Regions from separate parts of the Streptomyces sp. NPDC048516 genome, predicted to be linked through region 2. Evidence: riboswitches for the same ligand, from Rfam matches in the RefSeq annotation. Region 2 holds a riboswitch; each other region holds the start of a gene.

Region 1 (6,060 bases), on a different contig from region 2:
GGCGTGGGGCGGCGGACGGCCGTCCGCCGCCCCACGCCGTCAGCCGGTCAGCCGTAGTTGCGGCCGGCCCGGGCCGGCCGCGCTCCCACGGAGGACCGGGCCGGGGCCGGCACCCCCGCGGGTGCCGGCCCCGCCCCGTCCGCCGTCAGGAAGCCGTGCCGGGCAGGCTCCCGCGGACCTCGCGGGCCGCGGCGACCAGGTTCTCCAGGGCGGCCCGCACCTCGGGCCAGCCGCGGGTCTTCAGACCGCAGTCGGGGTTGACCCACAGCCGCTCGGCCGGGATGGCCTCAAGTCCTTTGTGCAGCAAGGCCGTTGCCTCGTTCACGCCCGGTACGCGCGGCGAGTGGATGTCATAGACACCGGGACCCACCTCGCGCGGATACCCCGCCGTGGCGAGCTCCCCGGCGACCTGCATATGGGAGCGGGCCGCCTCCAGACTGATGACATCGGCGTCGAGATCGTCGATGGCCCGCAGGATGTCGCCGAACTCCGCGTAGCACATATGCGTATGGATCTGGGTGTCCGGCCGGACCCCGCCGGTGGTGAGGCGGAACGCCTCGGTGGCCCAGGCCAGATACGCGGCGTGGCCGGCGGCGCGCAGGGGCAGGGTCTCGCGCAGCGCGGGCTCGTCGACCTGGATGACCGACATTCCCGCCGCCTCCAGGTCACGCACCTCGTCGCGCAGCGCGAGGGCCACCTGCCGGGCGGTCTCGCCGAGCGGTTGGTCGTCGCGGACGAAGGACCAGGCGAGCATGGTGACCGGGCCGGTGAGCATGCCCTTGACGGGGCGGTCGGTGAGCGACTGGGCGTACGTCGTCCAGCGGACCGTCATCGGCCCGGGGCGGGAGATGTCCCCGGCCAGGACCGGCGGGCGGACGTAGCGGGTGCCGTAGGACTGCACCCAGCCGTGCCGGGTGGCGAGGTAGCCGGTGAGCTGTTCGGCGAAGTACTGCACCATGTCGTTGCGCTCCGGCTCACCGTGCACCAGGACATCGAGGCCGGCCTTCTCCTGGAAGGCCAGGACTTCGCGGATCTCGGCCGCGATGCGCTCCTCGTAGCCCGCGGCCGTGATCCGTCCGGTCCGCAGGTCGGCGCGGGCGGTGCGCAGTTCGGCGGTCTGCGGGAACGAGCCGATGGTGGTGGTCGGCAGCAGCGGCAGCCCGAGGTGCGCGCGCTGGGCGGCGGTCCGCCCGTCGTACGGCTGCGAACGGCGGCCGTCGGCGTCGGTGACGGCCGCGGCCCGGGCGCGCACGGCCGGGTCGTGGGTGAGGGCGGAATGTGCCCGGGAGGCCAGGTCGGCGCGGTTGGCGGCGAGTTCGGCGGCGATGGCGCCGGTGCCCCGCGCCAGACCGCGCGCCAGCGTCACGACCTCCGCGGTCTTCTGCCGGGCGAAGGCCAGCCAGCGGGCGATCTGCGGGTCGATATCGCGCTCGGCGGCGGCGTCCAGCGGGACGTGCAGCAGGGAGCAGGAGGTCGACACATCGACCCGTTCGGCCAGGCCGAGGAGCGTGCCCAGCGTGGCCAGCGACTTCTCGAAGTCGTTGATCCACACATTGCGGCCGTCGACGACACCGGCGACCAGCCGCTTGCCGGGCAGTCCGCCGACCGCCGCCAGGTCCCCGAGGTTGCCGGCCGCGGCGCCGGTGAAGTCCAGCGCCAGCCCCTCGACGGGCGCCTTCGCCAGCACCGGCAGCGCCTCGCCCAGCCGGTCGAAGTACGAGGCGACCAGCAGCTGAGGGCGGTCGGAGAGGACGCCGAGATCGCGGTAGGCGCGGGCCGCGGCGTTCAGCACGGCGGGGGAGCGGTCCTGCACCAGCGACGGCTCGTCCAGCTGTACCCAGTCGGCGCCGGCCGCCCGCAGATCGGCAAGGACCTCGGCGTAGACGGGCAGCAGCCGGTCGAGCAGCGTCAGCGGATCAAAACCGGCCGCCACACCGGGCGCGGGCTTGGCCAGCAGCAGGTAGGTGACCGGCCCTACGAGGACCGGGCGGGCGGCCGGAGCGAGAGCCAGTGCCTCGGTCAGCTCGGCGACCTGCTTGCCGGAGTCCGCGGCGAAGACCGTGTCAGGGCTCAACTCCGGCACCAGATAGTGGTAGTTGGTGTCGAACCACTTGGTCATCTCCAGCGGCGCCACCTTCTGGGTGCCGCGGGCCATCGCGAAGTAGCCGTCGAGGGCGTCGCCGGCGACCGCGGCGCGGTGGCGGTCCGGGACAGCCCCCACCATGACGCTGGTGTCCAGCACATGGTCGTAGTACGAGAAGTCGCCGGTCGGCACCTCGTGGACACCGGCCTCGGCGAGCTGCCGCCAATTGGCGCGGCGCAGTTCGGCGGCGGTGGCGCGCAGGGCGTCGGCGCCGGCGCGGCCCTTCCAGTAGCCCTCGACGGCCTTCTTGAGTTCACGGTTCGGCCCCTGACGGGGGTAGCCGTGCAGGGTGGCGCGTGCTGCCGCGGCTGCGGATGCGCTGGTCACGGAACTCTCCTTCGCGAGTATGTCTCCATGGACCCCGGGACGGGTCAAGGACGCGAAGGAACGGCAATCCGGACGGGCCCCGGCGCAAACAAGCCGGACGTACCCGTCTGATGTCCGCCGACCCGCCCTCGAGGTCACCGAGATCTCCCCGCGCACCGGTCGCACGGGGGCACTGGCAGGTCTTCGGACTCGCGGGCACATCCGCCAAGGCGGACATCTACTGGCCGTCGCTTCCCAGACCCGGCCCGGGCCCAGTGCGTATGACGGCGGTCGTTCCCACTCACCGCTGCGGGGCAGTCCCGGAATTCCACCGGGTTCCCTCTTGCGACGCGCCTGCCTGGCGGACAGGGCGAACCAGTTGCCCGGCCCACCCTAGGGCATGGCTTCCCTGGGGAGGTCTCCCCAAGGAATGTCCCCCAAGGCATATCTCCGGGGGCATGCCGTCGACGCCCGCGCCGCTCGCGCCACCGACGCCCGCGCGGTTCGCGCCACCGACGAGGCCGGAACCGGACCCCGACGACCGGCCGCGCCTTGCCTTGGAGGGCGCTCCAGCTCCTAGCGTGAGCGCACCACCGGCGAGCTGCACCGATCGAAGGGAACCACGTGCGCTACACACTGTTCGGCAGGACCGGTCTACGGGTGAGCGAGCTGAGCCTGGGCGCCATGACCGTTGGCGAGGACTGGGGCTGGGGCGCTCCCAAGGACACCAGCGGCCGGATCCTGGACGCCTACGCGGAAGCGGGCGGCAACTTCATCGACACCGCCAACAACTACACCGACGGCGCCTCGGAGCGGATCCTGGGGGAACTGCTCGAAGGCCGCCGGGACCGCTTCGTGCTGGCGAGCAAATACACCTGCGCGACCCGCAAGGGCGATGTGAACGCGGCGGGCAATCACCGCAAGAACCTGGTCCGGTCGGTGGAGGAGAGCCTGGAGCGGCTGCGCACCGACCACCTCGACGTGCTGTGGGTGCACGCACGGGACAACTTCACGCCCGTGGAGGAGGTGATGCGGGCGCTCGACGACCTGGTGCGCTCGGGAAAGGTGCTCTACCTCGGCGTTTCCGACTGGCCCGCCTGGGAGATCGCGCAGGCGAACACCCTGGCCGAGCTGCGCGGCTGGACCGCGTTCGCCGGCTCGCAGCTGCGCTACAACCTGCTGGAGCGGACGCCGGAGCGCGAACTGCTGCCGCAGGCTCGCGCCTTCGACCTGGCGGTGCTGGCCTGGGCGCCGCTCGCGGCCGGGCGGCTCACCGGCAAGTACCGCCGCGGGGAGACCGGCCGGCTGGATGTCGTCGGCGAGACGGACCGGTCCGACCACCACACCGAGGAGACCGTCACCGCGGTGTTGGAGATCGCCGAGCAGGGCGGCTGGAGCCCGGCGCAGGTGGCGCTGGCGTGGCTGCGCGGCCGGCCCGGCAACATCATCCCGATCATCGCCGCCACCAAGGAGAGCCAGCTTCTCGACAACCTCGCCGCGGTGGATGTCACGCTGGACGCCGACGCGCAGGCGCGGCTCGACCGGTGCAGCGCGGTACCGCTGGGCTTCCCGCACGACTTCCTGCGGGAGCCGGGCATCACCGAGAACGTCTACGGCGACCGCTGGACCGAGATCGACGACCGCCGCTCGACCTACCGCCGTACGACGAGCGAGATCCGCTGACCGGCACGGCCACGGCCACGGCCACGGCCACCGGCACGGCCACGGCCACGGCCACGGCCACGGCCCCGGCCACCGGCCCGCCGTGCACGGTACGGCGGCGCCCGGCCGCCCGGTACGCCGAACGCCGCCGCCCGGATGGCCGGGCGGCGGCGTCTGAGGTCTATTGAGGTGGGTGCGGCCCGACGGGACCGGGCCGGCCGGACCGAAGGCCCAGGGGGACACCCCCGGACCGAAGGCCCAGCGGGAGGCACCGCCGGCCCACCGTCCGCCGCTTCGGCTACGGCCGCCCACCGAGAGGCTTGGAGAAGCCGTGGCACCAGACCACTCCGTACCGCACCACGGGCGGGCGTCCGGCCGCGGGCGGTCCGGCCGGGCCGCCCGCGGTGTCGCACGGCTGCTGGCGGCGGCCGGCCTGGCACTGGACGCCTATGTCCACGCCCGGCTCGCCGGCCGCTACGACGGGGTCACGGCAACCATCAGCCAGGGTCTGCTCTTCCGTATCGAGGCCGCGCTGGCCGCGCTCGCCGCCGTGCTCGTGCTGGTCTGGCGCCGGCCGGCCGGCGACACCTTCGCCTGGCTCGTCGCGACCGGCGGACTCGCGCTGCTGCTCCTCTACACCTACGTGGACATCGGCGCGCCGGGACCGCTGCCTGACATGTACGAACCGGGCTGGAGCGCCGACAAGAAGCTGGCGGCCCTGGCCCAGGCCGTCGCCGTCCTGGCCACCGTCTTCCTGCTGCTCACCCGCCCCCGCGGCCTTGCCAGGCAGCGCAGATGACCGGCGGAACGCCGGGCGCCCGGGTCAGTGCTGCAGGGCGCTGCGCTGCTGCCACTGCGTCCAGCTCTCCTGCCAGACCTCCAGGCCGTTACCGACGTCGGTCTTGTTGGTGTTGCTGGTGCCCTTCACCTCGACGGTGGAGCCGATCGGCAGGAAGTCGTAGATCTTCTTGGCGTCCGAGGTGGTCATACCGAAGCAGCCGTGACTGTTGTTGACCGTGCCGATCGACTTGTTCCACGGGGCGGAGTGCAGGAAGGTCCCGGACGCGGTGAGGTGGGTGACCCACTTGGAGGGCAGCTTCCACTCGTCCCCGTGGCCGATGGTGGCGGAGTCCATCGTCTCGGCCGCGTTCTTGCTGCGTACGGTGTGCACACCGCCGCGGGTCGGGTCCTGCGGGGAGCCCGCGGAGCCGGTGATGGTGCCGACGCTCTTGCCGTTCTCGTACATGGTCAGCGTGTGCGAGGGCACATCGATGACGGCCTTGTGATCGGCGCCGATGCGGAAGCCGAAGTTGTAGTCACGGGCGAACCAGCCGCCGTCGTCACCGGAGTTGATCCCGGACAGTGCGCCCTTGACGGAGACCTTGGTGCCGGACGGCCAGTAGTCCTTGGGACGCCAGTCGATCCGGTCCTTGCCGGAGTAGTCCTTGACCCAGCCCCAGGCACCCTCGACCTTCGGCTGGGTGGTGACCTTCAGCGCCTTCTCGATCTCGGCGCGCCGGTCCTTCGCCACCGGGTGGTCGAAGAGGATCGATATCGGCATTCCGGTGCCCACGGTCTGCCCGCCGCCGGGGGTGTTGGTGAGCTTGTTGACCTTGCCGGCCTGCTCCGTGGTGAATTCCGAGGTGGCGGCGGATTCCTTGCCCTGCGCCGACTTCGTCCTCGTCCGCACGGTGTAGGTGGTCATCGGCTTGACCTTGCCGTCCGACTTCCATGACGTGCCATCACCGGCGATCTGCCCGGTGACCGTGCCGCCCTTGTCGTCCTTGACCTCGACCGAGACGAGCTTTCCGTCGTCGGCCCGCACGGATATCCCCGAGCCGAGCTTGACCGACTTGCTTCCGGCGGCCGGGGTGACGGTCACCTTCGCCGCAGGCTGGTCCGCCTTCGGCGCATCGGCACCCGGCCCGCACGCGGTCAACAGAGTCCCC
Region 2 (6,060 bases):
ACCGGCCGGGTCGGCGTCGTACGCCAGCCGGCGCCGGACCACCTCCACCCGCTGGCCGGGCTCGCGCGAGGCCGCGACCTCGACGGTGAGCCCGAACCGGTCCAGCAGCTGCGGCCGCAGCTCGCCCTCCTCGGGGTTCATCGTGCCGACGAGCAGGAAGCGGGCCGCGTGCCGTACGGAGACACCTTCGCGCTCGACGTACGAGGCGCCCATGGCGGCCGCGTCGAGCAGCAGGTCCACCAGATGGTCGTGGAGGAGGTTGACCTCGTCGACGTAGAGGATTCCGCGGTGCGCATCGGCCAGCAGGCCCGGTTCGAAGGCCTTCACGCCCTCCGACAGCGCCCGCTCGATGTCCAGCGCGCCGACCAGCCGGTCCTCGGAGGCACCGACGGGCAGTTCGACCATCCGCGTCGGGCGGTCCTCGGCGGCACCCGCCTCGTGCGGCCCGTCGGGGCAGCCGGGGTCGGGCGCGGCCGGGGCACAGGCGAAGCGGCAGCCGCTGATCACGTCCACCTGCGGCATCAGCGCCGACAGCGCACGCACGGCGGTGCTCTTGGCGGTGCCCTTCTCCCCGCGGACCAGCACCCCGCCCACCGCGGGGCTGACCGCGTTCAGCAGCAGCGCCAGCCGCAGATCGTCCATGCCGACCACCGCGGTGAAGGGGTACTGCGGGGCGGTGGCGGTGTGGTGAGCGGTAGTCATGCGGTGTCGTCCTCCAGGTCGTCGGGCGGCTGCGTCATCTGCGTCCTCTGCGTCGGTCGCGGTCCTCCACCGCGTACCCTCATGGCGCCCCCGGAGGCACGAACGGCAGCCCCTCCGGTACTCCTTCCTCGATCAGCCGCAGCAGCGCGCCGGTGTCCGCGTGCTCCTCGATCAGATCGCCCAGCCGGTCGAGCTGCTCCTCGCGCAGGGCGGCGAAGGCGGTGCCGGGGGCCGGTACGAACGCCCTCCCCGCGTCCGCCGCGACGCGCCGCAGGAAGGCCCGCCGGAAGCCGTCGCTCTCCAGCGAGCCGTGCCAGTGCGTGCCCCATACGGAGCCGGCCCGGCACCCGTCCAGGCTGCGCCCTTCGCCATCGGACATGAACGCCTCGTCCCCGCCGGTCACTTCGGCGACGCCGTGGTGGATCTCGTAGCCCGCCACCGGCTCGCCCAGCGCCTCGCCGACCGGCCGCGCCAGGGTCTTCTCCACCGCGAACCGTACGCGCACGGGCAGCAGCCCCAGCCCGTCGACCGTCCCTGCCTTTGACTCCACGTCGTCATCGATGCGTTCGCCCAGCATCTGGAAGCCGCCGCAGATGCCCAGCACCGGGCGGCCCTCGGCGGCCCGCCGGACGACGGCGTCCGCCAGTCCGCGCTCGCGCAGCCACTGCAGCGCCCGGACCGTGCCCCGGGTCCCCGGCAACACCACCAGGTCCGCGTCGGCCAGCTCCTCGGCCCGGTCCACGAACCGCACCACCACGCCCGGCTCCGCGGCCAGCGCGTCCACGTCCGTGAAGTTCGACATCAGCGGGACGGCACAGACCGCCACCCGCAGCACCTGGGCGCCGTGCGGCGGAGCCACCACGCTCTCGCGCACCGCGCCGCGCAGCGACACGTGCAGCCCGTCCTCCTCGTCGATGCCGAGGCCGTGCGAGAAGGGCAGCACGCCCAGCGTCTGCCGCCCGGTGAGGCCCCGCAACATCGCAAGCCCCGGCTCCAGCAGCGTCACATCGCCGCGGAACTTGTTGACGAGATACCCCGCGACCAGCGCCTGGTCCTCCTTGGACAGCAGCGCGGTGGTGCCGAAGAAGGAGGCGAACACCCCGCCGCGGTCGATGTCACCGACCACCACCACCGGGATCCGGGCGGCCCGCGCCAGGCCCATGTTCACGAGGTCGGTACGCCGCAGATTGATCTCGGCGGGACTTCCGGCGCCCTCGCAGATCACCGCGTCGTGGGTACGCCGCAGCTCGGCCAGGCAGTCGGTGACCGTGCCGAGCAACTGCTCCTGGCGGCCCTCGTGGTAGCCCCTGGCACTGAGCTCGCCCACCGGTTTCCCCAGCAGCACCACCTGGCTGCTGCGGTCGCTGCCGGGCTTGAGCAGCACGGGGTTCATCAGCGCGGTCGGCTCCACCCGCGCCGCGGCCGCCTGCATCGCCTGGGCCCGCCCGATCTCCGCGCCCTCGCGGGTGACGAACGAATTCAGGGACATGTTCTGCGCCTTGAACGGCGCCACCCGCACCCCCTGCCGGGCCAGCCAGCGGCAGATCCCTGCCGTCACCACGCTCTTGCCGGCGTCGGACGTCGTGCCGGCCACCAACAGGCCACCGCCGACGGCCCCGCCCGATGCCTTGATGCGCCCGTTCACCGGGTCCTCCTCATGCGCCGGGACTCCGGCTGTCGTGAGCCGTACGCGCCAGTGCACGCACGGCCCTGCGCGATACCGCACCCGCGGCCGGGCGGGCGGTGACCACCGGGGACCGCCGCAGCGCCCCGGCCGCCAGCCGCGCCGCCACCGTGGTCGCCAGCGCAAGGACACTCACCCGGCGCGAGAGCCGCACCGCCCGTTCGATGTCGGGCACCGCGACCGGCGGCGCCCCGTCGTTGAGCACCGGCCGGTGCTCGACCCGTCCGCCGTAGGCCAGCGTGCCGCCCAGCCGTACGCCCAGCGCGCCCGCGAACGACGCCTCCACAGGGCCCGCGTTGGGGCTCGGATGGGCGCCGCCGTCCGCCCGCCAGGCCCGCAGCGCACCGCGCCGGTCGGGACCCGCGAGCACGGTGAGGGCGGCGGTCAGCCGGGAGCCGGGCCAGCCGGCGACGTCGTCGAGCCGGGCCGAGGCCCAGCCGAAGCGGCGGTGGCGCGGCGACTTGTGCCCCACCATCGCGTCCAGCGTGTTCACCGCCCGGAACGCCACCAGGCCGGGCACCCCGCCCAGCGCGCCCCACACCAGGGCGCCCACCACGGCGTCCGAGGTGTTCTCGGCGACCGACTCCACCACCGCGCGGGCCATCTGGGACCCGTCCAGGGCCTGGGGATCGCGGCCGCACAGATGCGGCAGCCGCTCCCGCGCCACGTCCAGATCACCCGCCGTCAGCGCACCACCGACGGCCCGGGCCTCCCGGCCGAGCGAGGTGCCGCCCAGCACCGCCCAAACCGTCGCCGCGGTCAGCGCGATCCGGGCGCCGCCGCGCAGGGAAGGTGGGACGGCCGCCCGTACGGTGCGCTCCAGCAGCGCGGCCCCGGCGGCGGCCCCGCCCGCACACAGCACGGCGTGCGCCGCTCCGTATCCGCGGTGATCGCGCCACAGCCGGCGTTCGACGGCGCTCGCGGCCCGGCCGAAGGCGGCCACCGGATGGCCGCGCCGTGGGTCCGCTGCGATCAGGTCGCCGAGAAAGCCGAGGGCCGCGCCGCACGCATATCCCGCGTGTTCGCCGCGCACCGGTCAGACCGCCGCGCAGGCGCGCCCAACGGGCCCTGTGGCGGCGGGCAGTGGAGATCTAACAGGGTGGCCGGGCATGGCGGTGTGTCCTCACTCAGGGTCCGCGCCCTGGCTCGACGTGACGGCGACAAGAGTCTCCTGGCTCCCGGATCGGCGAGTCCTCCGGCCTTCCAGTCCCTCGCGTACGTCATCCGACGTATGCGAGGCGGACCGTGGCCTTCGCTGGAGGATCGCTCCCCGGTGACAGTGGCGGGACCGCGCCGGATTCGCACCGGACTTCCTCAGCTGTCGCCGAATGGCTTTGGCAGTCCACCACGCCCCGCGAATGCCCGTCAACTCGCCCTTGACCTGCGACGCTGTCCTGTGGCACGCGTTGTGGTGCACGCCACAGCGTGGCGATGAGGTCACGGACGGTTGCCCGTGCCCCTGATCTCACGTCACTATCTGGTGGTGCACGGTGGCGACGGGGCCGCCGGAAGGGGGCCGGGGGATGCCGCAGAGCGCTGACCGTCACGAGATCCGCCTGAGGATCACGGGCACGAACAATCCTGACCAGGACATCGAAGACCTCAAGGCCTGGCTGGAGCGCGAGCCGTGGCTGGACGGGCCCGGCCACGGCTGGCTGCTCCGGCCGCGTTCCGAGGACGGGAGCGACGACGGCCCCGGTGACATGGCCGCCGGCCTCGACGACCTGATCCTGGTCATCATCGGCGCCGTCACCGGCGAGATCACCAAAAGTCTCACCATCGCCCTGCAGGAGTGGCTGCGACGGCGCCGGGAGGAGCGCGGCACCGGCGAGCGGCCCGCCGTCGCGGTCGGGGCCGGCGACGGGGACCTGCGCGCGCTCGACGACGCGGGCCCGGGCACGGCCTCCCCCGAACACCCCGATCCCGGCAGCCCGGCGGACGGGAGCGGCAGCCCCGCCGGGGACTGAGCCGGATGTCCGAATACGACGCACGGGGCAAGGTCAACCGGGCGCTGCTGATCAGCGTCGACGACTACCGCACGCTGCGCCCGCTGCCCGCGGTGAAGGACAACGTCCGCAAGCTGGAGCAGGCCCTGCTCGCCCCCGGCACCGACCTGTTCACCAAGGGCGAGGTCGTCACCTGCCGGCCCCAGGAGCCCTGGGAGGTGGAACAGGCGCTGGACACCGTCGTCCAGGAGGCGCGCGGACTGCTGCTGGTGTACTTCTCCGGCCACGGCCGGGTGGGCAACGACGGCGGCAATCTGCACCTCATGGTCGGTGCCTCGGAACGGCGGCACAAGACCGTCTCCTGGCAGGACACCGTGCTGTCCTATCTGGACAACGCCCGGGCCGACCGCATCGTGATCGTCCTGGAGTGCTGTTACGCCGGCAACGCGAGCGAGGCCTTCCACTCCTGCCGCCACCCCACCTCGCTGCTGATGGCCGCGCAGCCCAACCGCCGGATCTTCAGCGGGGAGGAGCCCACCGGGGGCAGCGTCTTCAACCGTGCCCTGGTCCAGATCCTGGAACGGGGCATCCCCGGCAAACGGTTCGTCACCTTCGAGGACCTGGTCCGGGCACTGCGGGAACAACTGGCCGGTGAACGGACCCCGATGGGCGACGTCTGGGAACCGCGCTCGGCGAAGCAGAACACCGTCGACGACGTCATCCTCTCCTTCGCCACCCCCGAGGCCCGCCCGCCGACCCCGCTGCGGGTCCGCTTACGCCGCCGGCTGAAGTCGTCCTTACGGCACTGGACCGGAATCCTGCTGATCCTGGCGGTCATCTTCGTACCGGCCACCGCGGGTGTCGTCCTGCTCCGGCTCCCGAACGACGCGGCGCCCTGTCCGCCCGCCCTCGAACTGCGGCTGCTCACCGCCCCCGAGGCCGAACCCGCGCTGCGCCAGGCCGCCTTCGACTACGAGCTGTCCGAGACCAACACCCGGCCCCTGACCGGCGAGGGCGACCTCCCCGACGGCTGCCGGCGCGCCCAGATCACCGTCTACTCCGCCGCCCGGGACCAGGTCGACCAGGGCTTCGCCGCCGCCGAGCGCTGGCAGGGCGAGGCCCTGGGGACCGGGAGGACCCGGCCGGCCGACAAGGGCCTCGACCCCCTCAACCGGCCCGGACCACAGCCCGACATCTGGATCCCCGAGTCCACCGCCGACTACTACGAGGCGCGCCGCGGTATGCCCGCCACGAGCTCCCCGGCGACCCTGCACTACAGCGCCCCCGTCGCCTACACCCCGCTGGTCGTCGGCATCCCGGAGAACCGGCGGCTGGACGACGTCGAACCGGCCGACGCCTCCTGGCCGGATCTGCTCACGCAGACGGACGGCAGCCACCACGACCTCAGACTCCTGCGGCCCAGCCCGGTGCTGTCCGGTACCGGTCTGCTGCACACCCTCGGCCTCTACCTCGCCCACGACGGCCCGGGCGGCGCCTCGACGGGAGCGCCCGACCTCACCCTCGCCCGGCAGGCCGAGGAGCGGCTGTCCGCCCCGGGCAGCCAGTACGCGGGCAGCACCGAACTGCTCTGTTCGCTGCGGCCCGACACCGGCACCGACGCCGCCGGCTCCGTCGACCGCACGAAGTCCGCGCCCCTGGTGTCGGAGAAGTCCCTCGCCGACTACAACCTCGGCCACGCCATCGGCAGTTGCCCGGCCCGTCCGTCCG
Region 3 (6,060 bases), on a different contig from region 2:
CGTCAGGAGATCCGAGAAACAGTGCCTAGTCCTCGCCGGTGGCGACGACGACCACGGCATGGCCGTTGCCGATGCCGACCACTGCCGCGTCGAAGGTGGCCTCGGTGACCGACGCCCAGGAGGTATTGCGGGGAGAGCCCTCCCGGTAGGCGGCGTAGCCGTTGGCGCGCCAGTCCGCGTCCGGCCCGAGCAATGTGATCAGCCCGTTGGCGAGGGCGTCGGCCAGGTGGCGCATCGGGCCGTCGGGCATCCGGTAGACGAGACTGCGGAGGAGCGTGGCGGCTATCCAGGGCGACAGTTCGTCCGGGGGGATCCGGATGCCCAGGGCGGACTCCATCTTCTGCGGGTTCCGTGGACCACCGTGCCCGTGCTTGCAGTGCCCGCAGTGCGGCGCGAGCAGCCCGGTGGGTTCCAGGGTGTCCCAGCACAGCTGCCCGTGGCTTCGGCCGTCGTCCGGCCCGAGGTGAACGATCCGGTCCGCGTACTCGGCCCACTCCGTCAGCCACATGCCGAGGTCCGGATCCGGCCCCAGGTCGTACGGCGGTGGCGGCTCGAACGGCAGATTCATGATCTTTCCTCCCCCTGTCCGGCCACTCTAATCGAGCCGGTGGTTGCCAGGGGCTGACGGTTGCTCAGGATGCCAAGGCCCTACGGGGCCACTCACCCGGCGGTGGAGGGAGTCATCTGGGGGGCTCGGGTACCGCCAGGGTCGGGAAGCGGCCGGAAATCGGCCGGATAACGGCCCAAGGGCGCTGGTCAGAGGCGGGGCCGGTGGGGTAGATCAGGAGTGGGGAGAGGGCGCGGTGGCCCCTGGCGGTGCCGTGGCGGGAGATCGGCAGGAGATCGGAGAGCAGGCTGCATGTCGGTACGACGTCTGAACCATGCGGTGCTTTACGTCCGTGATGTGGCGCGGTCGGTTGCCTTCTACACCGAGGCCCTGGGGCTCACGGTGGGGATGGAGGTTCCGGGACAGGCCGCCTTCCTCCACGCCCCCGGCTCACTCAACGATCATGATCTGGCGCTGTTCGCGGTGGGGGCGGATGCACCGGGACCCGAGGCAGGGCGGGTCGGGCTCTACCACCTGGCCTGGGAGATCGGCACGCTCGGGGAGCTCGTCGCGGCCCATGCGCAGCTCGTCGAGCGGGGAGCGCTGGTGGGATCGAGTGATCACCTCGTCGCCAAGTCGCTGTACGCCAAGGACCCGGACGGCAACGAGTTCGAGGTGATGTGGCGGGTCCCGCGGGAGGACTGGCCGGGACCGGACGAGCCGGAGCGGGTGCGGCCACTCGATCTGGCGGAGGCGCTGCGGCGCTGGGGACCGGATCTGGCGACGGGGGCGGCAGCCGGTTCGGCCACCTGAAGGAGCCGGTGACGGTGCCGGGCGCCACTACGGGCGCCGGGGACGCCTGCGGGGCGTGGTGCCCACGCGCCTCAGGAGTCCGGCGTGGCACGCTCCGTCGGCTCCGTCGGCCCCGCCTGCTCCGTCGGCTGGGTTCGCTCCGACCGCTCAGCACGCTCCGCCCAGCGCTTTTCGACGCCGGTCAGTCGCCAGTACGCCAGCGCCGCGGCCCACACCACCACGAACAGGCCGACGATGAGGAAGCCGACATTGTCGAGGTCGAGGCCGGAAATCCAGCCGGTCAGCGGGTCGTTGAGGGCAAGTTTGTCGTGCAGCACGGTCACCAGCTCGATCGTGCCGATGAAGAAGGCGACGGCGATCGACAGGCCGGTGATGGTGAGGTTGTAGTAGACCTTGCGCACCGGGTTGGAGAACGCCCACTGGTAGGCGAAGTTCATGAAGGTGCCGTCGAGGGTGTCGAACAGGCTCATGCCGGCGGCGAAGAGCAGCGGCAGGCACAGCACGGCGTACCAGGGCAGGCCGGCCGCGGCGCCGCTGCCCGCCATCACCATCAGCGTCACTTCGGTCGCGGTGTCGAAGCCGAGTCCGAAGAGGAAGCCGAGTGGGAACATCTGGCCGGGACGGGAGATCGAGCGGGTGAACCGTCCCAGGAAGCGGTTCATGAAGCCGCGCGCGTCGAGGCGCTGCTCCAGCTCGGCCTCGTCGTACTGGCCGTTGCGCATACCGCGGAAGACCCGCCAGATTCCGGCCAGCGCGATCAGGTTGAGGGCGGCGATGAGGTAGAGGAACGTGCCCGAGACGGTGGTGCCGACGGTGCCCAGGATCTGGTGCGTACGGGACTCGTCGTTGAGCAGGGTGCCCGCGAGCTGGGCGCCGCCCGCCACCAGGGCCGCCATCGCGACGACCACGCTGGAGTGGCCCAGGGCGAACCAGAAGCCGACCGAGACCGGTCGCTTGCCGTCGGCCATCAGTTTGCGGGTGGTGTTGTCGATGGCGGCGATGTGGTCGGCGTCGAAGGCGTGCCGCATCCCGAGGGTGTAGGCGGTGACACCGAGCCCCACGCCGAAGACCTGGCTGCCCACGGCGTAGTGATACGGCACCACGAGCAGGAAGAGCACGCCGAAGGCGATGACGTGCAGACCGGCTATGACGGCCATCAGGCCCGCTGTGCGGACGGTGTCCTGCCGGCGCCAGCGGAACGCCGCGGAGGCAGGGGTGGTACGGGTATCGGTGGACAGGGCCATCCGGCGGTCACGCTCCAGCACCTCGTGGATCACTTCGTGAGATGCCGTGGCCGGTCTCCTGGCTTACGGGTGCACGCGCCCGCCCCGCCTTCCCGGCCGCGGGTCGCGGTCAGTGGCGCCGCAGACGCGCCGTGCGTCTGCGGAAGGGGCGGAAACTCCCCGATCACAGTGGCGAGGGCCGCTCCGGTCTGGGACCACAAGGTCCGTCACCGGCTTCCCGAACACCACGGCCCGGCCACTCTAGCTGCCATGGGGTGGTTGCTGCCGCCCCGGTCGTCCTTTGCGCCGGCGGCCTCGGGGGCCGTTGGTTCGCGGCGGCGCAGTAGTCCTCAGCAGTTCTCGGCAATTCGCAGCAGTTCCCGGGCAGTCCTCGGTGGTCCTCGGTGGTCCTCAGTAGTGCTCAGTAGTCCAGGGAGGAGAGGAAGGCGTGGAGTTCGCGGTCGAAGAGCGCGGTGTTCTCCAGATTGACCATATGCGCCGCGCCCGGTATCCGGACTCTTCGGGCGCCGGGAACGGTGAGCGTGATCGCATGGGCGTTGGCGGAGATGTCCCTGCTGTCGAGGTCGCCGTCGAATACGACGGTGGGCACCCGTATCTCGCCCAGGCGGTCGGCGGCACCGACCTCAAGGGGCATACCGGCACCCGCACCCTCGCCATGTACCTCCACATTGGCCTCGGCCGAGGCACGCATCCGCGCACGGAAGCCGGGGTGTACGGCGGAGGGTTCGCGGTGCGGCCCGTCCACCCACATCCGCAGGAAGTGCTCGACATAGCGTTCCGCCCCGTCCGGTGCGCCGATCGCCGCCACCTGCTCCTTGATGTGCTCCAGGAGGAAGGGGTCGGTGAAGGCGCGGCCGCTGATGCCGGGGGAGGCGAGCGCGAGGGCCGTCACCCGCTCCGGGCGGGCTATGGCGGTGTCGAGCGCGACCCGCGCGCCATGGGAGAGGCCGACGAGGACGGCGCCGGGAACGCCGAGGGCGTCGAGCAGGGCGCACAGGTCGTCGTGGTTCGTGTAGTCCCCGGCCACGGTGGAGGACAGGCCATGGCCCCGGAAGTCGTAACGGATCGCGCGCAGGCCGGAGTTCACCAGCCAGGCGAACTGCTCGTCCCACATGTGCTGGTCGAGCATGCCGCCGTGGAGCAGCACCACCGCGGGGCCCGAGCCGGCCGTTTCGTAGAACAGCTCACCGTCCTCGACCGGCACGAGCCCGTTGTCGATCTCGGACCAGTCGGTGATTCCTCGGGTCATCTTGCAGGCCGTCCTTTGTGTACCGGATGCGATGAAGTGGGCGTGATGCCATTGTCGTCGCTCTTGCCGCTGCTGCCGCAACTGCCGGTTTCCTCCGGTGTCACGTGTGAGCCGTCCGCCAGCTGCCGGAACTCCTCGCCGAGCCGGTCCAGTACGTGGAGCGCGGTACGGACGTCCTCGGTGGAGAGGTCGGCCAGCCGCTGCCTCAGCTCCGCTGCCTCGGATTCCCGGACGCCGCGTATCGCCTCCGTGCCTTCGTCGGTGAGCCGGATCAGGGGCGAGCGGCGGTGTGCGGGGTTCGGGGCGGTCACGACCAGGCCCAGCTCCATGGCGTGGTTCACCCGGCGCTGCACCGGCTGCCGGTCGAGCCCCATCCCGCGCGCCAGTTGCGGCACGGTGCGCGGACCTTCGGCGCGCAGCGTGTCCAGCAACGCGTGTTCGCCGGCGGTCATGCCCGTGCCCGTCAGCTCGTGTTCCACCGCGCGGACGACCGTGCGATGCAGCGGCCACAGGCGTCGGAGGACGCCGTACAGCAGGTCTTCGGTGGGCGACGGCTCCCCGTCGCCGGCTTCCTTCACGTCATCGGCGCGCATCTCATTGACACTCATGATGTCATGATGACATCGCTGATGTCGTTTGGGAAAGGGGCTGCCGCGGAAAGGAATGGAGAAGGCGGCGGGCGCGACGGGGCTCGTGCGGCCGGCCGACGGGAGAAGAGGCGGGAACGGTCCAGGAGAAGTGACGAGAGCGGTCGACGAGACCAGTCGACGAGAAGAGGCGAGGAAAGGGGATGGTGGATGAAGGTCGGTCTGTTGCGTGCGGTCGGGGTGGCCACGGCCGTGTACGGGGTGGCGGTGGCGGCGCTGCCCGATCTGCTGGCACGGCCCTCGGGGCTGGCCGACGCCAGAGGGCGGACCGCGCCGGCGACCCGCACCGCACTGCGCCCGCTGGCCTGGCGGGACGCGGTGAGCGGGTTGGCGATGACGGTGGCTCCGGAAGGGCCGGCCCTGCGCACCGCCGCCTGTGTGCGGATCGCGGCGGACTTCGGGGACGCCGTCCTGCTCGGTGCGACGCTGCCGGGGCGCGGCCGGAAGCTGACGGCGGTGGCGGTGTCCGTCGGGTGGGGTGCGCTGTCGGTGGCCGGGCTGCTCGCCGACCGGGGGCGGTGGGGGAGCGGGGTCATGCGCTCGGTGGAGGTGGGGCCTCTCCGGGTGCGAAGGTGATGATGAGGTCGGCGCGGTCGCGGGTGGCCGCCACCACACGGGCGTTGGCCTCGTCCGAGGCGCGTACGAACCGCTCGGCGTCGGCCCGCGGACGCCCGAACCGCTCATGCCGGTCGACCAGCCGCCGGATCCGTTCCGGGGTCTCCAGCTCCACGTACCAGACCTCGTCGAGCAACGCCCGGACCCGCGGCCAGGGGGCGGAGTCGAGGAGGAGGTAGTTGCCCTCGGTGACGATGAGGGGAATGTGGGGCGCGACGGGGATGCTGCCGGCCACCGGCTCCTCGATACGGCGGTCGAACGCCGGGGCGTAGACGGCGGTGTCCGGCTCCGGGGAGCGCAGCCGCGCCAGCAGCGCGGCGTAGCCGGCCGGGTCGAAGGTGTCCGGCGCGCCCTTGCGGTCCGTACGGCCCAGGCGGCGCAGCTCCGCCTCGGCGAGATGGAAGCCGTCCATCGGGACGAGTGCCGCCTGACCGGCCAGCTCCGCCACGAGGTGGGCGGCGAGGGTGGACTTGCCGGCGCCGGGCGGGCCGGCGATGCCGAGCAGCCGCCGTCGGCCTGGGGTCGCGGAGGCGGCGAGCCGATGGGCGCGGGAGAGGAGGAGCCGGAGATCCATGGTGCGTCCATCGTGCCTGACCGGGTGCGTTCCCGGTGCTTGACCGGGTGTGTCAGGGGTGCCTGACGGCGGGGTGTGTTCCTCGTGCCCGTGACGGGGTGCCGCTTCGGGCTTGCGGTTTCCGCTGCGTCAACTTCTACGGTCATCCATGGGGCCGGAGAGACCGGCCCGGCGAGGGGAGGCACGGCAATGGCCTGGTCGATCGCGGAAGTGGCCCGGATGTCCGGGGTGACGTCCCGGACGCTGCGGCATTACGACGAGATCGGTCTGCTGCCGCCCGCGGGGATCGGAAGTAACGGGCACCGCTACTACGAGGAGGCGGACCTGCTGCGGCTGCAGCAGATCCTGCTGATGCGGGAGTTGGACCTGGG

The links. A riboswitch is a leader RNA that binds a small molecule or an ion and turns the genes downstream of it on or off. The one in region 2 is predicted to bind cobalamin.
Region 1: it holds a riboswitch for cobalamin, as region 2 does, so the genes downstream of both, metE (5-methyltetrahydropteroyltriglutamate--homocysteine S-methyltransferase) here and ACGFR7_RS17150 (cobalamin biosynthesis protein) in region 2, are expected to answer to the same signal.
Region 3: it holds a riboswitch for cobalamin, as region 2 does, so the genes downstream of both, ACGFR7_RS35275 (HoxN/HupN/NixA family nickel/cobalt transporter) here and ACGFR7_RS17150 (cobalamin biosynthesis protein) in region 2, are expected to answer to the same signal.

The regions. Positions count from the first base shown of each region.
Region 1 covers NZ_JBICWS010000012.1:229,159-235,218, reverse strand. The annotation lists gene metE (5-methyltetrahydropteroyltriglutamate--homocysteine S-methyltransferase) at 146-2,470, opposite strand; cobalamin riboswitch at 2,642-2,829, opposite strand; gene ACGFR7_RS24225 (aldo/keto reductase) at 3,074-4,132, shown strand; gene ACGFR7_RS24220 (hypothetical protein) at 4,443-4,910, shown strand; gene ACGFR7_RS24215 (Ig-like domain-containing protein) at 4,935-6,060, opposite strand, start outside.
Region 2 covers NZ_JBICWS010000007.1:316,734-322,793, forward strand. The annotation lists gene ACGFR7_RS17140 (putative cobaltochelatase) at 1-702, opposite strand, end outside; gene ACGFR7_RS17145 (cobyric acid synthase) at 782-2,347, opposite strand; gene ACGFR7_RS17150 (cobalamin biosynthesis protein) at 2,358-3,419, opposite strand; cobalamin riboswitch at 3,551-3,703, opposite strand; gene ACGFR7_RS17155 (hypothetical protein) at 3,910-4,353, shown strand; gene ACGFR7_RS17160 (caspase family protein) at 4,359-6,060, shown strand, end outside.
Region 3 covers NZ_JBICWS010000033.1:67-6,126, forward strand. The annotation lists gene ACGFR7_RS35265 (hypothetical protein) at 26-568, opposite strand; gene ACGFR7_RS35270 (VOC family protein) at 860-1,360, shown strand; gene ACGFR7_RS35275 (HoxN/HupN/NixA family nickel/cobalt transporter) at 1,432-2,637, opposite strand; cobalamin riboswitch at 2,635-2,848, opposite strand; gene ACGFR7_RS35280 (alpha/beta fold hydrolase) at 3,005-3,853, opposite strand; gene ACGFR7_RS35285 (MarR family winged helix-turn-helix transcriptional regulator) at 3,850-4,461, opposite strand; gene ACGFR7_RS35290 (hypothetical protein) at 4,651-5,076, shown strand; gene ACGFR7_RS35295 (nucleoside/nucleotide kinase family protein) at 5,033-5,689, opposite strand; gene ACGFR7_RS35300 (MerR family transcriptional regulator) at 5,879-6,060, shown strand, end outside.